DNA from 2 places in the Phycicoccus mangrovi genome. Region 1 is predicted to be linked to the other one. Evidence: predicted binding sites of a transcription regulator. Region 1 holds the regulator's gene; the other holds the start of a gene.
The links. The regulator HspR, encoded in region 1, represses chaperone genes until heat shock. The targets are predictions, from matches to a motif close to AAGTTGAGTCNNNNNGACTCAACTT.
Positions count from the first base shown of each region.

Region 2: a site for HspR is predicted at 3,040-3,064, ahead of KMZ30_RS04360 (Hsp20/alpha crystallin family protein). Genes of this name have one in related genera too.

Region 1 is NZ_JAHHWP010000015.1:94,871-104,547, reverse strand. It holds gene KMZ30_RS13945 (TspO/MBR family protein) at 1-359, shown strand, start outside; gene KMZ30_RS13940 (SGNH/GDSL hydrolase family protein) at 349-1,119, opposite strand; gene KMZ30_RS13935 (SGNH/GDSL hydrolase family protein) at 1,255-2,073, shown strand; gene KMZ30_RS13930 (SMP-30/gluconolactonase/LRE family protein) at 2,152-3,156, shown strand; gene KMZ30_RS13925 (heat shock protein transcriptional repressor HspR) at 3,252-3,713, opposite strand; gene KMZ30_RS13920 (DnaJ C-terminal domain-containing protein) at 3,728-4,765, opposite strand; gene grpE (nucleotide exchange factor GrpE) at 4,788-5,405, opposite strand; gene dnaK (molecular chaperone DnaK) at 5,402-7,291, opposite strand; gene KMZ30_RS13905 (DUF3892 domain-containing protein) at 7,619-8,770, opposite strand; gene KMZ30_RS13900 (DUF3072 domain-containing protein) at 8,894-9,136, shown strand; gene KMZ30_RS13895 (LLM class F420-dependent oxidoreductase) at 9,161-9,677, opposite strand, start outside.
Region 2 is NZ_JAHHWP010000007.1:26,521-36,197, reverse strand. It holds gene KMZ30_RS04380 (SatD family protein) at 1-397, shown strand, start outside; gene KMZ30_RS04375 (hypothetical protein) at 394-1,167, shown strand; gene KMZ30_RS04370 (class II aldolase/adducin family protein) at 1,175-1,804, opposite strand; gene KMZ30_RS04365 (dihydrofolate reductase family protein) at 1,841-2,413, opposite strand; gene KMZ30_RS04360 (Hsp20/alpha crystallin family protein) at 2,565-3,005, opposite strand; gene KMZ30_RS04355 (thioesterase family protein) at 3,170-3,940, shown strand; gene KMZ30_RS04350 (ArsR/SmtB family transcription factor) at 4,004-4,312, shown strand; gene KMZ30_RS04345 (cation diffusion facilitator family transporter) at 4,309-5,205, shown strand; gene mobA (molybdenum cofactor guanylyltransferase) at 5,202-5,780, shown strand; gene KMZ30_RS04335 (hypothetical protein) at 5,781-6,893, opposite strand; gene glnA (type I glutamate--ammonia ligase) at 7,188-8,612, opposite strand; gene KMZ30_RS04325 (RDD family protein) at 8,801-9,247, shown strand; gene KMZ30_RS04320 (DUF4191 domain-containing protein) at 9,271-9,677, opposite strand, start outside.

The sequences.
Region 1 (9,677 bases):
ACGTCGAGACGGTGCTCGTCGACGGCACCTTCGGCCTCTACCTCGGCTGGGTCACCGTCGCCACGGTCGCCAACGTCACGACGACCCTCATCGAGAGCGGCATCGAGCCCGGCCCTCTCGTCGCGGAGGTCCTCGCCGTCGTCGTCCTCGCCGTGGCCGCCGGCCTCGGGGTCCTCTTCGCCCGTCGCCTCGGTGGCCGGTGGGCCGTCGCGGTCGCGATGGCGTGGGGGCTGGGCTGGATCGCCTGGGGCCGCCTGACCGACGAGCCGCGCTCGGCCGTCGTCGGGCTCGCCGCGGTCGTCGCCGCGCTCGTCGTCCTCTCCGCGGCGGCGCGCGTCCGCCGCCCGGTCACCGGCTGAGCGGGACCCCGACGAGCCGGTCGACGACCCGGACCGGCTCCTGCCACTTGGGACGGGCCCGCTCCCGGCTGCTCGCCATCGTGGCCCACCGCCAGGCGTGCGGCACGACGCTGCCGAGCCACCACCCGGCCTCCCCGGCCCATCCCGGTGGAGTCCGCCGCGGGTCGTCCGCTCCCCCGCCCGGGCCGAGGCGGACGCCCAGCCGTGCGGCCACCCGCTCGGCGACCGCGCGGTGCCCCGCCGGCCCCGGGTGCACGCGGTCACCACAGAAGAGGGAGGGATCACGGCCGAGGTCGGCGACGTCGACGAGGTCCGCGCCGAGCCGGTCCGCCACCACGCGCAGCCGGTCGTTGTAGGCGGTGGCGCGAGCCCCGGCGGCCCGCAGGACCGGGGACGGGTCCAGCTCGAAGACCGTGAGCAGCAGGAGCCGCGCACCGGTCGGGGCGAGCGCCACGAGGGCCTGCTCCACCGTCGTGGCGACGGCGTCCACCGAGACGCGCGGCGCGAGGAGGTCGTTGCCGCCGGCCCAGAACGTGACGACGGTCGGCCGGTGGGCCAGCGCGAGCGGCACCTGCTCGGCGAGGACCTGCGCCGCGCGCCGCCCCCGCAGCGCGAGGTTGACGTACTCGGTCCCGGGGTCGCGCTCGGCGAGGGCGTCGGCGACCAGCTCGGCCCACCCCCGCCAGCCGTTCGGGTAGCCCGCGTGCGGGTCACCGACCCCCTCGGTCAGGGAGTCACCGAGCACCACGAGACGGGCCACGTCCCGCAGGCTAGGGAGCCCACGGGCGCCGCCCGGCGACACCCGGTGGGCAGGTCGACGACGTCCCGGTGAACAGTGGGCGCACGTCGGCCGGAGCGCTTGCCGCGACCGACCGGACCCGGGTCGGATGGACCCGTGGACCCCGGCCGCTTCGTCGCCCTCGGCGACTCCTTCACCGAGGGCGTGGGCGACCCGCACCTGCACCACCCCAACGGCCTGCGCGGCTGGGCCGACCGGATGGCCCGCCAGCTGGGTCGCCTCGACCCGCGCTGGGAGTACGCCAACCTCGCGCTGCGCAGCAAACGGATCGACCAGGTCGTCGCCGAGCAGCTCCCGGCCGCCCTCGCGCTCCGCCCGACGGTCGCGACCTTCTTCGCCGGGGGCAACGACCTGCTCGCGGTGCGCAGCGACGTCGACCCCGTGCTCGGCCGGTTCGACGAGGTCGTCGGCGCGCTGGCCGGCAGCGGCGCGACCGTCGTCGTCTTCACCGCCTTCGACCCGCGCACCGGACCGCTGCTCGAACCGCTGCTGCGACGGGTCCGCCTCTTCAACCACGGCGTGCGCGACATCTCGGACGAGCACGACGTGCTCCTCGTCGACCACGCCCGCCTGCGCGAGTACGACGACCCCCGCCTCTGGGCCGTCGACCGGCTGCACATGAACCGCTGGGGCCACAAGCGGATGGCCGCCTCCGTGCTGCGGACGCTCGGGCTGGACCACACGCTGCGCCTGCGCACCCTCGAGCACCCGCCACCGCGCACCCCGCTGCGCCGGGCCGTGCGGGAGGAGGCCGCCTTCGTCCGCGGCGAGGTGCTCCCGCTGCTCCGGCGCCGGGTGACCGGCCGCTCCGAGGGGGACCTCGCGGCGCCCAAGTGGCCGGAGCCGGTCCGGCCAGCCGAGGGACTCAAGCGGCTCGCGCGCACCCGGGGCCACGCCGAGGCCCCCGTCGGCTGAGGTTCGACGGGCCACCTCACCGCGGGACTCCCCCGCGCCCTCCCCGGCGCGACCGGGCCACCGTGGACCATGGACACCTTGACGCAGCCCGCCCGCCCGACGACCTCCCTCACCCGCCGCTCGGCGCTGACCGCGGGCGCGGTCGGCGTCCTCGGCGCCACCGGCCTCTCCCTCGCCCCGTCCGCCGCAGCCGACGGTCGCCACCACGGCGGTCGCCTCCCCGAGACCGTCCGGCTACCGGACGGCATCCAGCCCGAGGGCATCACCTCCGGCCCCGGCACGACCTACTACGTCGGCTCGCTCAACGACGGCCGCATCGTCTCGGGCGACCTGCGCCGCGGGACGAGCCGCGTCCTCCTGCCCGGCGCCACGGGACGCCAGCTGCGCGGCCTGCGGTGGGACGCGCGCTCCGGGCTGGTCTGGGCGGTCGGCAACGTCGGCACCGAGGCGCACGTCTGGGCCGTCGACGGCCGGCGCGGCACCGTCGTCGCCGACGTCGTCGTGCCGGGAGGCGGGTTCCTCAACGACCTCGACGTCACCCGGGACGCGGTGTGGGTCACCGACTCGCGCGTCGACCGGCTCACCGTCATCCGGCTCGGGCGCAACGGCCGGCCCGTCCGCGGCGCGACCCCGCGCTTCGTGCCGCTCGGCGGTGACTGGCCGGGCTACGACGGGACGAACCTCGCGGCCAACGGCATCCGCGCCCTCGACGGGTGCAGCGCCGTGCTCGACCACAGCACCGCCGGCGGGCTCTGGGTCGTCGACACCCGCACCGGCCGCGTCCGCGAGGTCGACGTGCAGGGCGGTCCGGGCATCACCGGCGGCGACGGCATCGAGCGCTCCGGCTCGACGCTCTACGTCGTGCGCGGCTCGGGCCAGGCCGAGGTGTCGGTGCTGAAGCTCGGTCGTAACCGCCGCGGATGGGTCGCGCGCTGGCGCGGCGCCCTGACCGACGAGACGCTCGACGTGCCCTCGACCGCGACGCTCGCGGGCGGCGCGCTGTGGGCCGTCAACGCGCGCTTCGGGGTCGCCTCACCGGCGACCGCCTCATACTGGATCACGCGCCTGCCGGCCCGCCGCTGACGCCACCCCATCCGACTTCCTGCGAGTTCGCCCGCTCGACACGCCGATCCACGGCGTGTCGAGCGGCGCAGCTCGCAAGAAGTCGGGGGGAAGGATCAGGGGCGCTGGGGGCCACGCCAGACGACGAGGGCCTGGCTGCGCGCGGCGGAGCGAGGGCGCTCACCGAGCCGCGCCGCGTAGACGTCGCCCGCCGGGCTGACCGAGAAGACCCGGGTCGTCCGCCCGCTGCCGGCCTCGAGCGCCTCGACCTGCGCGCTCAGCTCGGCGACCCGGGCGCGCAGGGCATCGACCTGGTTCTCGAGCTCGAGGATGCGGGCGATGCCGGCGAGCGAGACGCCCTCGTCCTGCGAGAGCCGCTGCACCTCGCGCAGCAGTGCGACGTCGCGCTGGCTGTAGCGACGCCCGCCGCCCTTGGTGCGCGAGGGCGTGACGAGACCCATCCGGTCGTACTGCCGCAGGGTCTGCGCGTGCATCCCGGCGAGCTCGGCCGCGACCGAGATGACGAACACGGGGGTGTCGTCGTCGGGGCCGAACGCGGTGACGTCGAGACGGGCCATCGGTGCACCTCCGGTCAGGTCGCGGCCTGCTGGAACAGGGTGGCGCGGGGGTCGGCGCCGGCCTCGGCGTCGCGCAGGGTCTCGACGGCGGCGCGGGCCTCGTCGGTGAGCCGCTGCGGGACGACGACCTGGACGCGGGCCAGGAGGTCACCGGTGCCGTGCCGCCCGGCGACGCCGCGGCCCTTGACCCGCAGCACGCGCCCGCTCGGGGTGCCCGGCGCGACCTTGACGCGCACCGGGGTGCCGTCGAGCGTCGGCACGGCGACGGTCGCCCCGAGGGCGGCCTCGGCGAAGGTGACCGGCAGGTCGACGGTCAGGTGGTCGCCGTCGCGCCCGAAGACCGGGTGCTTCTCGACGCTCACCGTGAGGATGAGGTCGCCCTTGGCGGCGCCGGGGTCGCCCTCGCCGCCCTTGCCGCGCACGCGGATCTTCTGGCCGTCGCGCACGCCGGCGGGGATCTTCGTCGTGACGCGCGCGCCGTCGGCCGTCGTCAGCGTGACCGTCGAGCCCTCGACGGCGTCGCGGAACCCCAGCGTCGTGCGGGCGTTGACGTCGGCACCCGGCCGGGGACCGCGCGCCCCGCGGAAGCCGCTCGCGAACGGGTCACCGCCGCGGGCACCACCGGCCCCGCCGCCGAACATCTGCGAGAGCAGGTCGTTGATGTCCTCGCCGCCGGGCTGGCCCTGACCCGGGCCGCCGGAGGAGAAGCGGACCCGGCTGCCACCGGCCCCACCGCCCCCGAAGGCGCTGAAGATGTCCTCGAACCCGCTCGCCCCACCGGGGCCGCCGGCCCCGGCGCGGAAACGGGCGCCGCCGCCGGCCATCGACCGGACGGCGTCGTACTCCTGGCGCTGCTTGGGGTCGGAGAGGACGGCGTGCGCCTCCCCGACGTCCTTGAAGCGCTGCTCGGCGGCGGCGTCCCCGGCGTTGCGGTCGGGGTGGTGCTGCTTCGCGAGCTTGCGGTAGGCCTTCTTGATCGCCGCCGCGTCGGCGTCCTTCGGGACGCCGAGGATGGCGTAGAAGTCCTTCTCGAACCAGTCCTGGCTGGCCATCGGCGCCTCCTTCCGGTCGCTGTCAGTCGGGGTCGGCGACCGCGACGCGGGCAGGACGCAGGACCTGCTCACCGGCACGGTAGCCGGGCTGGAGGACGGTGACGACGGTCGTCGCGCTCGCGCCGCTCGGGAGCTCGTCGTCGCCGGCCGGCCACGGGGCGTGCATGAGCGCCTCGTGCAGCTGCGGGTCGAACTCCTCGCCCTTGGTCCCGAACCGCTCGAGCCCGTAGCGCCCGAGGGTGCCCTCGAGCTTGTCGGCGATGGCCGCGAACGGCCCGACGAGGTCGCCGTGCTCGCGCGCGGCGTGGATGTCGTCGAGGACGGCGAGCATCGACTCGAGGACGTCGTGCACCGCACGCTCCTGGACGACGGCGCGGTCGCGGTCGACGCGGCGCTTGTAGTTGACGTACTCGGCCTGGAGGCGCTGGAGGTCGGCGAGGCGCTCGGCCGCGAGGACCGTGTCGGGGTGGCCCTCGCCGGCGGGCGCGGCACCCTCGGCCGGGGCCTCGGCGGGCTCGCCCGCGGGCACCCCGCCGGGGGCGGCGGCCCCGGACTGCGCCGGGGCCGCCTCCTCACCGCGCTGCGGCTCGTCGTTGACCGCCTCGGTGTTCACCGAGTCGTCCATCGAGGAGTCGGTCACTTCTTCTCCTCGTCGTCCTCGACGACCTCGGCGTCGACGACGTCGTCGTCCGAGGCGCCGGTGGTGCTGCCGTCCGTGGACTCGGCACCGGGCACGTCGCCCGACTCGCCCTGCTCGGCGGCCGCGGCGTAGACGGCCGCGCCCATCTCCTGGGAGACCTTGTTGAGCTGGTCGATCTTGGCCTGGATGTCCTCGGTCGAGGCACCGCTGTCGGCCTTGATGGCGTCCTTGAGCTCGGCGAGGGCCGCGTCGACGGGGGCGCGGTGCTCGTCCGAGACCTTGTCACCGGACTCCGAGAGGAACTTCTCGGTCGAGAACACGAGGGTCTCGCCCATGTTGCGGGTCTCGGTCTCGGCGCGGCGCTTCTTGTCCTCCTCGGCGTGCGCCTCGGCGTCCTTGACCATCCGCTCGATCTCCTCCTTCGACAGCGCGGAGCCGCCGGAGATGGTGATCTTCTGCTCCTTGCCGGTGCCCCGGTCCTTCGCGGAGACGTTGACGATGCCGTTGGCGTCGATGTCGAAGGTGACCTCGACCTGCGGCACGCCGCGCGGCGCCGGTGCGATGCCGGAGAGCTCGAAGGTGCCGAGCGGCTTGTTCTGCTGCGCGATCTCGCGCTCGCCCTGGAAGACCTGGATGAGCACCGACGGCTGGTTGTCCTCGGCCGTCGAGAAGACCTCGCTGCGCTTGGTCGGGATGGCCGTGTTGCGCTCGATGAGCTTGGTGAACAGGCCACCCTTGGTCTCGATGCCGAGCGAGAGCGGCGTGACGTCGATGAGGAGGACGTCCTTGCGCTCGCCCTTGAGGACACCGGCCTGGAGGGACGCGCCGAGGGCGACGACCTCGTCCGGGTTGACGCCCTTGTTGGGCTCCTTGCCGCCGGTCAGCTCCTTGACGAGGGCGCTGACGGCCGGCATGCGGGTCGAGCCACCGACGAGGACGACGTGGTCGATCTCGCCGACGGAGATGCCGGCGTCCTTGATGACGTTCTGGAACGGCTGCTTCGTGCGGTCGAGCAGGTCCTTGGTCATCTGCTCGAACTGGGCGCGGGTCAGCGTCTCGTCGAGGTGGATCGGGCCGTTCTCGGACATCGAGAGGTACTGGAGGGAGATGTTCGTCGAGCTGGCCGACGAGAGCTCCTTCTTCGCCTGCTCCGCCGCGTCGCGCAGACGCTGCATCGCGATCTTGTCCTTGGACAGGTCGACGCCCGAGGTGTTCTTGACGGTCGTCAGCAGGTGCCCCACGACGCGCTCGTCCCAGTCGTCACCACCGAGCTGGTTGTCACCCGAGGTCGCCTTGACCTGGATGGTCGCGAAGCCGTCGTCGGGGTCCTTGCCGACCTCGAGGAGGGACACGTCGAAGGTGCCGCCACCGAGGTCGAAGACGAGGATGAGCTCGTCCTCCTTGCCCTTGTCCAGGCCGTACGCGAGCGCCGCCGCGGTCGGCTCGTTGACGATGCGCAGGACGTTGAGGCCCGCGATCTCACCGGCCTCCTTCGTGGCCTGGCGCTCGTGGTCGTCGAAGTACGCCGGCACGGTGATCACGGCGTCGGTGACGGTCTCGCCGAGGTAGGACTCGGCGTCGCGCTTGAGCTTCTGGAGGATGCGCGCGCTGATCTCCTGCGCGTTGTACGTCTTGCCGTCGACGTCGTCGGAGGCCCAGTCGGTGCCCATGTGGCGCTTGACGGAGCGGATCGTCCGGTCGGCGTTGGTCACGGCCTGGCGCTTGGCGATCTCGCCGACGAGGACCTCACCGCCCTTGGAGAAGGCGACGACGGAGGGGGTGGTACGACCGCCCTCGGCGTTCGCGATGATGGTGGGCTCGCCACCCTCGAGGACGGCGACGGCACTGTTGGTGGTGCCGAGGTCGATGCCGACTGCACGTGCCATGTGTGGTGCTCCTTGGTGTGGTGCTGGGCCGGGGCGGTGCGCCCACGGACCGGGTTGAGTCGTTGTCACTCAAGTTAGCCCCACCGACCATCCTGCACAAATCGATGGGACGAAACTTGCGTCGAGCAGGCTCAACCCTCGACAGGGTCCGGATGTTCCCGCCGAGCAGGACCCCGGCGGATAAGCCCGCACGTGCGGGGTTATCGCTGTCCTAGGGCCGTTCCCACCACGAAAAGCCCGCACGTGCGCGGTTGTCGCCGTCCCGGGCCCGTCCCCACCACGAAAAGCCCGCACGTGCGGGCTGTCCGTGGGCGCTGCGGCCGCGGGTCAGGGCGCCGGGCGGGTGTGCCGGATGGCCACCGTGCACGGGGGGAGCTTTGAGAGGTTGTTAGTCGGGTCGGCGTCCGCGACCGTCGCCAGGTAGGGGAAGTAGGGGTTGTCCTCGTTCTCGGTCGTCACGACGTCGGCCTCGGTACCGGTCTCGCCGCGCACGAAGAACGTGTGCCTGCCGGCGCGCAGCAGGTCCATCACCCGGCTCTTCGACATCGCCCACGGGCTGCCGTCCGGCAGCGTCCCGCCGACGGTGCTGATGAAGGGCTTGCGCCCGGCCCGCTGGATGCCGGTCACCTGCCACCGCCCCGGCGGCAGGGTGTCCGCCACCGGGACCCAGTACTCCTCGATCGGCTGCCAGACGTGCCCGTGGAGGGCGTAGTTGTAGGTCGAGGCCTCGCGGTGCCCCGCCCCGTGGTCGTAGATCAGCTCGTCGACGGCGAGGCGGCGGTGGGTGTCGCTCGCCGCGATCTCGTCCTGGCTCCACGAGCGGACGACGATGCCCTGGAAGTCGTCCGGGTCGGAGGCCTCGATCACCGCCGCCGGGAAGCTCAGCTCGCGCACGATCGCGGCGATCGCCACGTCCTGTGCGTAGCGGTTCAGCCGGTCGACGACGCGCTTCATCCGCTGCTGGAGGTACTCGGTGGCGACGTCCTGCGCCGTGCGGCCCGCGGCGAGCCCGCGCAGGATCTTCGCCCCGACGCCGTCGAGGTCGAGGTCCGCGACCGCCTCGGCCAGCTCGGTGCGCAGCAGGTCGACGACCTTCCCGTGCGCGGCTTCGGCGCCCTCGTCGGAGGTCATGTCCTCCTCGAGCAGGATCGCGACGAGCACGAGCCGGCCCGGCACCTCGACCCGGTGCCCGGCCGCCGTGATGACGATGGGCTCGAGCGTGGTGTCGTGGTGGCCGACCGCGGCCGGCACGGTCCGGTTCTCGCCGATGCCCACCGGCCCGCCCAGGCTGCCGTGGCTGCCCGGCGAGGACCAGACGCCGGGAGCCCCGTCGAGCGACGGCGCGTCCGGCCGATGCGTGATGGTGCGGCCGTCGAGGGTCACGACGACGGTCCACAGGTACGGCTCGCTGTCGCTCTCGTCGGCGCCGTGGTAGCAGAAGAGCTTCTCCAGGCGGAGGCGGACGGGGATGGTGGCCATGGCGTCTCCCGGGTGCGTGGGTGGTCACGCGGCAGGAGGCGACGCCGCGCCCGGGTGATACACGGACCCCGTGGGTCGGTCACGGCGGGTCGACCTGTCGGACCCGGTCCGTAGCGTGCAGGGATGAGCACCCAGGACCAGAACCCCGACCCGACCGACCCGATCCAGGACCCCCAGGACGCCACGAAGCCGCCGGAGCAGTGGGCGACCGGTGACGAGCCCGCCACCGGCCCCCAGCTGAGCTACCTCTCCACCCTCGCCCGCGAGGCCGGGCGCGAGGTGCCGGAGAACCTGACCAAGGCGCACGCCTCCGAGCTCATCGACGAGCTGCAGGGCGCCTCGCCGCGGGTCGAGCCCGAGGCCTGACCCGCGCGGCGCCCCGCGGGCGGGTCAGCGCGACTGCACGAGGGGCGCCAGCGCCTCGGCCATCATCGAGACGACCCCCGGCTCGTGGCCGTTGGCGACCATGTTGACGATCAGCCCGTCCACGCCGTGGTCGAGCACCCGCTCCTGCAGCTGCCCGGCCACCTCCTCGGGCGTGCCGGCGAACTGCCGGTCGGTCGCGGCACGGCGCTCGTCCTCGTCCATCGCGTCGAGGTCGACGCCGCGGGCAGCGAGGAAGTCCCGGTGCATGCGGCGCGCGGCGTCGCCGTCCTCGGCCATCATGACGAAGGCCAGGTAGCTGGTCTCGAGCGTCGAGCGCTCGCGCCCCTCCTCCTCGCACCGCGCGGCGAGGGCCTCGAGCTTGCGGGGGATCTCGGTCGCGTTGCAGATGAGGTTGAGGTGCGCCGCGTGGCGGGCCGCGTACTTGAACGTCTTCCGCTCTCCCCCACCGCCGAGGAGGATGGGCAGGTCGTCACGCAGCCGCGGCTCGTTCATCGCCGACTCCGTGCGGTACCACTCGCCG
Region 2 (9,677 bases), on a different contig from region 1:
CCCGGAGCGCGGGCTCGAGGACGGACCCGGCTGGTGGGCGGCGCGGGCCGCGGTCGAGGCCGTCGAGGAGACGGCGGCCCGCCCGGCGACGCGCTGGCTGCGCACCGGCGTCCGCACCGTCGACGCCGAGACCGACGCGATGGTGCGCGGGGGCGGGCTCGACGCCACCGGGCCGGAGGCTGCCGTCACGGCGGCCCTGCTGTGTCGGGACCATCTGGTTGGCTCCCTCTCGGACCGATCCCTGCGACTCCTGCGAGGACTGATGGACCCCGAGACGACCCAGGCCGAGCTCGCGACCCGCGAGGGCGTCAGCGCGTCCGCCGTCTCGCAGCGTGTCCGGGGCGACGGGATCGGCGCCGTGCTCGCGGCGCACGAGCTCCTCCGGGTGCTGCCGTGACGTGGCTCGGGGTCTGGTTCGTCGGGGTCGGGCTCGCCGACCTCGTCCGCGGCGGCGGGGCCCACCCGTCGGCGGAGGGGCGGGCGCGCCTCGCCGGCGTGCTCGGGGTCGTCGGCGCCGCCCTGCTCGGCGGGCTCTGGTCGCCGCTCGACGTCGTCGTCCTCGCCGCCTCGCTCGTCGCGCTGCTGCTCTGGCTGCGCTGGTCGCAGCAGTCCCTGACCACCGGCAGCGGGCACGCCGCCGCCCTCGCCTCGCTCGCCGGGGGTGCGGTGTGGCTCGTCGGGCTCTCGGGGTGGGCCGGTGACGTCGGCGGCCCGCTCGCCGCCTGGCTCGGCTGGGCCCACGTCCCTGGTGTCCTCGTCGGCGTCGAGCCCGGGCACGTCCTGCTCGTCGCCGGCCTGCTGCTGGCCAACCTCGCGACCGGCAACGTCGTCGTGCGCCTCGTCCTCGTCGCGATCGGCGCCGCGCGGCCGAGCGGCCACGTCGCGTCGGCCTCGGGGCCCGATGCGTCGGAGCAGCTGCGCGGTGGGCGGCTGCTGGGCCCGATGGAGCGCGTCCTCATCATCGGGCTCGGGCTCGCCGGCCAGCTCGGCGCCGCCGGGCTCGTCATCGCCGCGAAGGGCCTCATCCGCTTCCCCGAGCTGCAGAGCAAGCGCTCCGAGCGCGAGTCGGTCGACGGCGTCGGCATCGACGAGGTGACGGAGTACTTCCTCGTCGGGTCCTTCGTGTCCTGGCTGCTCGCGCTCGGCACCCTCGTCCTCGCCCGCTGAGGCCCGCTCAGACGTCGATGATGCGGCCCCGGTACTCCGCCGGGAAGTCGGCCGTCGTGTCGCCCGCGACGAGCAGCCGGTAGGTCATCGCGGCCGCCTCCTCGAGGTTGAGGGCGCGGCGCAGGGCCATGGGCACGGTGTCGCCCAGGGTCGAGCAGCCGTGGTGCGCGAGGACGACGGCGTCGTGGTCGCGCGCCGCGTCGGCCGCCGCCTGCGCGAGCTCCTCGGTGCCGGAGGGCAGGAACGGCACCCGACCGGCCGAGCCGAGGTAGTACTGGTGGTCGAGGGTCGTGAAGCGGATGGGCGCCCCGAGGAGGTCGACGAGCAGGACGTGCTGCGGGTGCAGGTGGACGATGGCGCCCACGTCCGGGCGGGCCGCGTAGGTGCGGGCGTGCAGCTTCCACTCGACGGAGGGCCGCTCGGCGCCGCCGCGGTGCTCACCGTCGAGCGACAGCTCGGCGAACTCCTCGGGTCGCAGGCGGTCCAGCCACGTCCCGGTGCCGGTGACGACGAAGGTGTCGGTGCCGGGCAGGCGGGCCGACAGGTTGCCGCCCGAGGCCTGCACGAGGCCGCGCTCGACGACGTGCCGACCGGTGTCGACGAGCTGCTCGAGGAGGTCGGCGCGGGTGGGTGTCACGAGGCGATCATCGCGCACACCGGGGCGCGGGCCGGGTCAGGCGCGCACGTACCGCGTGAGGAGCACGCCGTGGGGGAGCGGGGTGCTGCTCGCCAGACGCCACGCAGCGGGGTCGGCGGCGCCCCGCACGAGCGGCACGCCCTCGCCGAGGAGCACCGGGTTGACCTTGAGGTGCAGCTCGTCCACCTCGTCGAGCACCTGGCCGGCGAGGTCACCGCCGCCGCAGAGCCAGACGTCGAGGCCGTCCTCCTCGGCCTTGAGCGCCCGGACGAGACCCACCGGGTCGTCGTGGACGACCGTGACGGTCGGGTCCTCGGGCAGGTCCTCGCGCCGGGTCACGACGTACTGGCGCAGGTGCGGGTAGGCGCTCGTGAGGCCGGCGTCGAGTGCGGGCTGGTGCGTGGTGCGACCCATGACGACGGTGTCGAAGTGCCGCGGCGGGGCGTCGACCCCGAGGGCGGCCCGCACGTGCGCCGGGCAGGTCTCCGGGTACTCCGCGAAGAGCGCTGCGAGGGTGTCGGGCGCGACCGGGAAGGCCGACGCGTCCCCGGCGGGGTCGGCGATGAAGCCGTCGAGGGAGGTCGCGACGTAGTAGACGAGGCGGCGCACGGTGCTCCTGGGGTCGGTGGTCGTGGTGCGGGGCCGGAGGGCCGCCGTCGACCGTACGCGGAGGGCCGGTCGCCTCGCACCCCGGTTGTCGGCCCGCGAGGGCCGGCGCCGCCCACGGGCGTGGGCGGCGCCGACCGGTGGACGGGTGCGTTCAGACCGTGACCGGCTGCTTCGCCTCGGCCTCGATGCTGCGACGCGAGCCCCCGTGGTTGACGCTGATCTTCCGCGGACGGGCCTCCTCAGCGACGGGGATGGTGAGCGTGAGGACCCCGTCGGCGTAGTCGGCCGAGATGCGGTCCAGCGCCACACCGTGGCCGAGGGTCAGCTGTCGCGCGAAGGTGCCGGTCGGGCGCTCGTGCGAGAGCCACTGGACCTCGCCGCCCGGCGCCTCGCGGCGTTCGGCCCGGATCGTCAGCGTCCGGTCCTCGACGTCGACGTCGATCGACGCAGGGTCGACACCGGGCAGGTCGATCCTCGCGACGAAGGCGTCGGCCGACCGGACGAGGTCCATCGGCATGGCGGTCGCCGCGGGGCGGAAGCTGCCCGTGAGCATGCGGTCGAGGTCGCGGAACGGGTCGAAGGTGGTGGCCATGGGAACCTCCTCGGGATCGGTGGCGACCGAAGTCGCCATGAGTGGTATGCGCTCAATTTTACGCAGCGGCACCCGCTCAGGCAAGAGCCGCGAGGACGGCCGGGACGCGTCCGCGCGCACCGGCGTGCGTAGGGTCGGCAGGGACCCGACGAGAGGACGACGGCGTGACGTACTTCCACCGGCTGGACGAGCACACCTTCCGCGCGAGCGAGCACACCGGCGGGGCGTGGCGCGAGGACGAGCAGCACATCGCGCCGGCCCTCGGCCTCCTCGCCCACGTCGTCGAGCGCGACCGGGACGCGCGCCGCGACGACGGGCTCGTGCTCTCGCGCCTCTGCTACGACATCCTCGGGACGGTCCCGGTCGCCGAGGTGACCACGGAGGTGCGCGTCGTCCGGCCCGGCCGGACGATCGAGCTCGTCGAGGCGAGCCTGTCGCACGCGGGCCGGCCGGTCGCGCTGCTGCGGGCCTGGCTGATGGCGGAGCGTGACACGACCGCCGTCGCCGGGACCGCGTTGCCCGCCATCCCCGGTCCCGACGAGCTCGAGGCGTGGGCGCCGGGCGAGACCTGGCCCGGCGGGTTCATCGGCGGCGTCGAGGTGCGTCGCCACCTCGAGGAGCCGGGCCGCGGGTGGTTCTGGGTGCGGACGCCGGTCCCGCTCGTCGAGGGCGAGCCGGTCGGTGCCACCGCGCGGGTCGCGGGCCTGCTCGACATCGCCAACGGGATGACGGTCCGTGCCGACCCGCGCGAGGTGCACTACCCGAACATCGACCTCACCGCGCACCTGCTGCGCGAGCCCGTGGGGGAGTGGCTCGGCGTCGACGCGTCGATCACGTTCGGCGACAACGGCATCGGGCTGACCAGCAGCCGGCTGCACGATGCGAACGGCCCGCTGGGGTCGCTCGCGCAGTGCGTCACGGTGCGTCCCCGCTGACGGCCGGCGGGGCCGAACGTGGCATCATGACATCTGAGCAGACGATCAGATGTCAGGAGAGACGTGGACGAGACGGACGAGATGGCCCGGGTCTTCCGGCTGCTCGGTGACCCGACGCGGGTCCGGCTGCTGCTGGCGCTGCACGACGCGGGGGAGCTGTGCGTGCACGATCTCGCGGAGGCGACCCGGACGGCCGAGTCGACCGCGAGCCAGGCCCTGCGCCTCCTGCGCGCGTCGGGGGTGGTCGTCGGGCGGCGGGACGGGCGCCACGTCCACTACTCCCTCTCCGACGACCACGTGCGCACCCTGCTCGGCGTCGCGCGCGCCCACGCCCGCCACGGCGCCACGGCGGCCACGGCGGCCACGGCATGAGCGGCTCGCACGGCCACGGCGGGCACGCCGGCGGGCGGCACCGCTGGCGGCTGGCCGTCGCGTTCGGCCTCGTCGCGGCCTTCTTCGTCGTCGAGCTGCTCGCCGGCCTCGCGTCCGGCTCGCTGGCCCTCCTCTCGGACGCCGGCCACATGGCGGCCGACGTGGTCACCCTCGGCGCGGCCCTCGTCGCCACCCGGGTCGCGACCCGCCCGGACACGACCGGGCGGCGCACGTACGGCTCCTACCGGGCCGAGGTCTTCGCGTCCGGCTTCGCGGTCCTCGTCATGGGCGGGGTGTCGGTCTACGTCGTCGTCGAGGCCCTGCGCCGGCTCGGCGCCGAGCCGGAGGTGGCCTCCGGGACGATGGTGCTCGTCGGGGCCCTCGGGCTCGTCGTCAACCTCGTCTCGCTCGCCCTCCTGCGCGGAGGGGCGGCCGAGAGCCTGAACGTGCGGGGCGCCTACCTCGAGGTCCTCGCCGACGCCGCCGGATCCGTCGGCGTCATCGTCGCGGCGCTCCTCGTGGGCGCGACCGGAAACCCGTTGTGGGACACCCTGGTCGCGCTGGCGATCGGTGTGTTCGTCCTCGTTCGTGCCGTTCACCTCGGGCGGGAGGTGCTCGCGGTGCTCGGCCAGCACGCCCCGGCCGGCGTCGACCCCGAGGCCGTCCGCGCAGCCCTCGAGGAGGTCGACGGCGTCGTCGAGGTGCACGACCTCCACCTGTGGACACTCACCTCCGGGATGGACGTCGCGACCGCGCACCTCGTGAGCGACGAGGCGGGGGAGGCGGTCCTCGATCGGGCGGCCGGCGTGCTGCGCGACCGGTTCGGCATCGCCCACGCCACGGTGCAGGTCGAGTCGCCGGGGGCCGCCGCCTGTCACGGGACCGACTGGTGACCGCGCCCGGAGAGGGCGTCCCGGTCGTCGTCCTCGCCGGAGGCTCGTCGCGGCGCTTCGGCTCCGACAAGCTCGCGGCGCCGCTCGGCGGGTCGAGCGTCCTCGAGCGGGCCGTGGCGGGCGTCCCGACCGGGTGGCCGGTCGTCCTCGTCGGTCCCGAGCGTCCCCTCCGACGTCCGGGAGCCCGCTGGGTGCGCGAGGACCCGCCCGGCGGGGGCCCGCTGGCCGCGGTGCTGGCGGGGATCGCCGCCTGCGGCGGCGAGGTCGTCGCCGTGCTCGCCGGCGACATGCCGGCCGGTGGCGCGGCCCTGCCGTCGCTCGTCGACGCGCTCCGGCCCGACGACGCGGTCGGCGCCGCCGTCGCCGAGGACGACGACGGCCGCGTCACCCCGTTGCTCGCCGCCTACCGGCGGTCGGCGGTCGAGGGCCTCGCGCTGGGCTCCGGCCACGGGGGCCGGGCGATGGCGCTGCTCGACGCGGGCCACGTGGCGGTGCGGGTCGGGCGCGCCGGTGCCCGCGACGTCGACACGCCGCGGGCACTGGCGCAGGCCGAGGCCGACCTCACCGAGGGCTGATCAGCCCACGTTCGCCGACAGCGCGGCGTCCATCGCCCGGGCCTGGGCGACGGTGAGGTAGCCCCAGCTGTGGTGCTCGAACCAGCTGGCACCCATCCGGGCGGCCTCCCGGGACGCGGCGAGGGCGACGGCCGCCGTGGGTCGGACGGTCCCGGCGGCCTTGCCGGGGGCGAGCGTGGCCTGGAAGGCGATCGGCCGGCCGAGGTCGGCGCGCTTGTGCATCCAGGAGTACAGGTCGGGCGCGGTGCTCAGGCTGCTCGCGGCGGCGGTCCAGTCACCCTGGCCCCACCCGTAGTCGGTGAAGATGACCCGGCTGCCGTACTCGGCGTCCCACGCGTTGGCGAGCGCCCGCCCCTCGGTCCAGCTGCCCTTCTGGCCGCCCGCCACGGGCCAGCTGAGGCGGCTGTGCAGGGGCATCTCGACGACGGTGTGCGGGAAGGCGGCGACGGTGGCGGCGAGGCCGGCGTCCTGCGCGGCGACGGCCTTGTCCTTGGTGAGGCCGGCGCGGTGGAGGGCGGCGCCTGCGGCCGGGCCGCCGGTGATCCACGGCTCGTCGTAGACGAGGGAGGCGCCGAACATGTTGACCGACGCGACGCGCGGGTGGTCGTCCAGGCGCGCGCCGAGCGCGGTGACGAAGCGCTCGTAGGCGGCGCGGTAGCGGGGGGTCCAGTAGCGACCCACGGTGGCCCCCACCTTGTCCTTGGCGTTGGTGACGCGGGCGGTGCCGGCAGCGGACTTGAGCCACTGCGGCGCGAACTGCCCGCCCTGGACGTGCAGGCGGACGACGAGGTCCGGGTCCGAGGCGAGGAGGCGGGTGATCGGCGTGAGGTCGAAGACGCCCTCACGGGGCTCGAGGTCGGACCAGCGGACCTTGAGCCACTGCTGGTCGACCCCCCGGCGGGTGCGGTCCGCCGCGGTCGAGCCGTAGAGGCCGCCGTAGTTCGTCTTGGTCGTGGCCGTCGCGGCCGACGCGGCGGCGGCGGCGCCCCCCGAGGTGCCGACCGACGGGGTCTGGGCGGCGGTGGCGGGGGCGGCGGTGGCGGTCCCGACGGCGAGCGCAGCAGCGGCCGTGAGGGTGCCGAGGGCAGTCGTGATCGAGGTGGTCGTGGGCACGGTGGAACTCCAGGGGTGGGGGTCGTCGCTGCGTGCGACGACCGACGGTCGTGCGGTCTCCCCCCCCCCGCAGTCGTGCCGATCCCTGCACCGGACACAACGGGGCGAGACGCTAGCCCGGCCGTGCCGGACCGACCAAAACCGACCTGAGAACGACAGCCGTGTGGTCCCGCGACGTCGCTGGTCAGCACCCCCGCCCCGCTCTCAGGAACGGAGAGCACGCGGCCGGCCACCGCCGGACGCGACGACGCCCCCGCCGGATGATCCGGCGGGGGCGTCGCGACGTACGACGGCTCAGATGTCGAAATACATCTCGAACTCGTGCGGGTGCGGTCGGAAGCGGATCGGGTCCACCTCGTTCTTGCGCTTCCACTCGATCCACGTGGCGATGAGGTCCTCGGTAAAGACGTCACCCTCGAGGAGGAACTCGTGGTCGGCCTCGAGCGCGTCGAGGACGGCCGGCAGCGAGCCGGGGACCTGCGCGATGGCGTCGTGCTCCTCCGGGGGCAGCTCGTAGAGGTCCTTGTCCACGGGCTCCGGCGGCTCGATCCGGTTGCGGATGCCGTCGAGGCCGGCCATCAGCTGCGCCGCGAAGCACAGGTAGGGGTTGGACGACGGGTCCGGGATGCGGAACTCGATGCGCTTGGCCTTGGGGCTGTCGCCGGCGATCGGGATGCGGACGCAGGCGGAGCGGTTGCGGGCCGAGTACACGAGGTTGACCGGGGCCTCGTAGCCGGGCACCAGGCGGTGGTAGCTGTTGACCGTCGGGTTCGTGAAGGCGAGCAGCGCCGGGGCGTGCTTGAGCAGGCCGCCGATGTACCAGCGCGCGAGGTCGGAGAGGCCGCCGTAGCCGCGCTCGTCGTAGAAGAGCGGCTCACCGTCCTTCCAGAGCGACTGGTGGGTGTGCATGCCCGAGCCGTTGTCGCCGAAGATCGGCTTCGGCATGAAGGTGGCGGTCTTGCCGCCCTCCCACACGGTGTTCTTGACGACGTACTTGAACTTCATCATGTCGTCACCGGACTGGAGCAGGGTGTTGAACCGGTAGTTGATCTCCTGCTGGCCCGCGGTGCCCACCTCGTGGTGGCTGCGCTCGACCTCGATGCCCACCTTGGCCAGGTTGAGGCAGATCTTGTCGCGGGTGTCGGCGAAGTGGTCGACCGGCGGGACGGGGAAGTAGCCGCCCTTGTAGCGGGTCTTGTACCCGCGGTTGCCGCCGTCCTCGACGCGGCCGGTGTTCCAGGCGGCCTCGACGGAGTCGATGTAGTAGTAGCTGGCGTTCGCCTTGGTCTCGAAGCGCACGTCGTCGAAGACGTAGAACTCGGCCTCGGCACCGAAGTAGGCGGTGTCGGCGATGCCGGTCGACTTGAGGTACGCCTCGGCCTTCGCCGCGATGTTGCGCGGGTCGCGGCTGTAGGGCTCACCGGTGAAGGGGTCGACGATCGAGAAGTTCATGATGAGCGTCTTCTCGGCGCGGAACGGGTCGACGTAGGCCGTCGTCGGGTCCGGGACCAGCTTCATGTCGGACTCGTGGATGGCCTGGAAGCCGCGGATCGAGGATCCGTCGAACATCTGGCCGTTGGTGAAGAAGTCCTCGTCGACCGAGGCGGCAGGCACGTTGAAGTGCTGCATGACGCCGGGAAGGTCGCAGAACCGGATGTCGACGAACTTGACGTCCTCGTCCTTGATGAAGGAGAGGACCTCGTCAGCGGAGCTGAACACTGTGTTGAACCTCCTGGTTCGGTGCAGGGGCTATGGGAGCCAGCCCTGATGGCGTTGCCGACGACGCTAGGGCGGGGCGGTTTCCCGACCGTGACCCGGATGTTTCGCCGACGTAACGCCAGCCACCGTATCAAGGCGTGGGACGACGCGCCCGAAGCGTGGAACGCGTCGGCGCGTACGCTGGTGGCGTGCCGCCGACCTCCACTCCGCCGGGCCCCACCGCGACCCCGGCGGACGCCACGCTGCTGCGCCGCTTCGTCGGCTTCGTCGTCGACTGGACGCTCAGCGCGCTCGTGACCTTCCTCGTCCTGCCCTTCGACCTCGCGCAGCCGGGAGAGCGGCCGCCCATGGTCCTCGGCGTGCCGACGAGCACGTGGGCCGTCGCCGGCGTCTACGTCGTGCTCAGCACGGTGCTCGTCTCGGTGACCGGCTCGAGCGTCGGCCACCGGCTCATGGGACTGCAGGTCTGGCAGGTGCGCCGCCGCGTCTTCCCGCTCCAGGTGCTCCTGCGCTCGGTGCTCGCCGCGCTCGTCCTGCCCGCGCTCTTCACCGCCAACGGTCGGGGTCTGCACGACCTCGCCGCGGGCACCCGCATCGTGCGGCCGGGCGTGCCGGCCACCCCGCCCGCCGCCTGAACGGCGCGGGCGCGCAGGGCGCGTCAGCGGCCGCGCATCGCCTTGCGGTCCATGCGCGCCTTCGTCGGGTCGATGCCCTTGGGCACCGGGGGCTTGAGGCCACCGAGGGACTTCAGGCGCTTGTTGACGACCGACACCTCGGCCTTGGTGAGCACGGGGCGCATCCGGGTCAGCTTGCCCGAGATCTTCTTGACCGGGACCTGGTCCTCGCCGTCGCCGACGGTCCACAGGTGGACGGGCACACCGGGGGCGACCCGCGCCACCTTCTTCTCCTCCTGCTTGAGCAGCTTGGCGACGCGGCCGGTGGGTCCCTCGCCGATGAGGACGATGCCGGGTCGGCCGAGGGCGCGGAAGACCATCGCGGCGCCGGCCATGTCCTGGGCCCGCGTCCCGCGCGCCCCCTCCATCGCCACCGGCTCCTGCGAGGCGA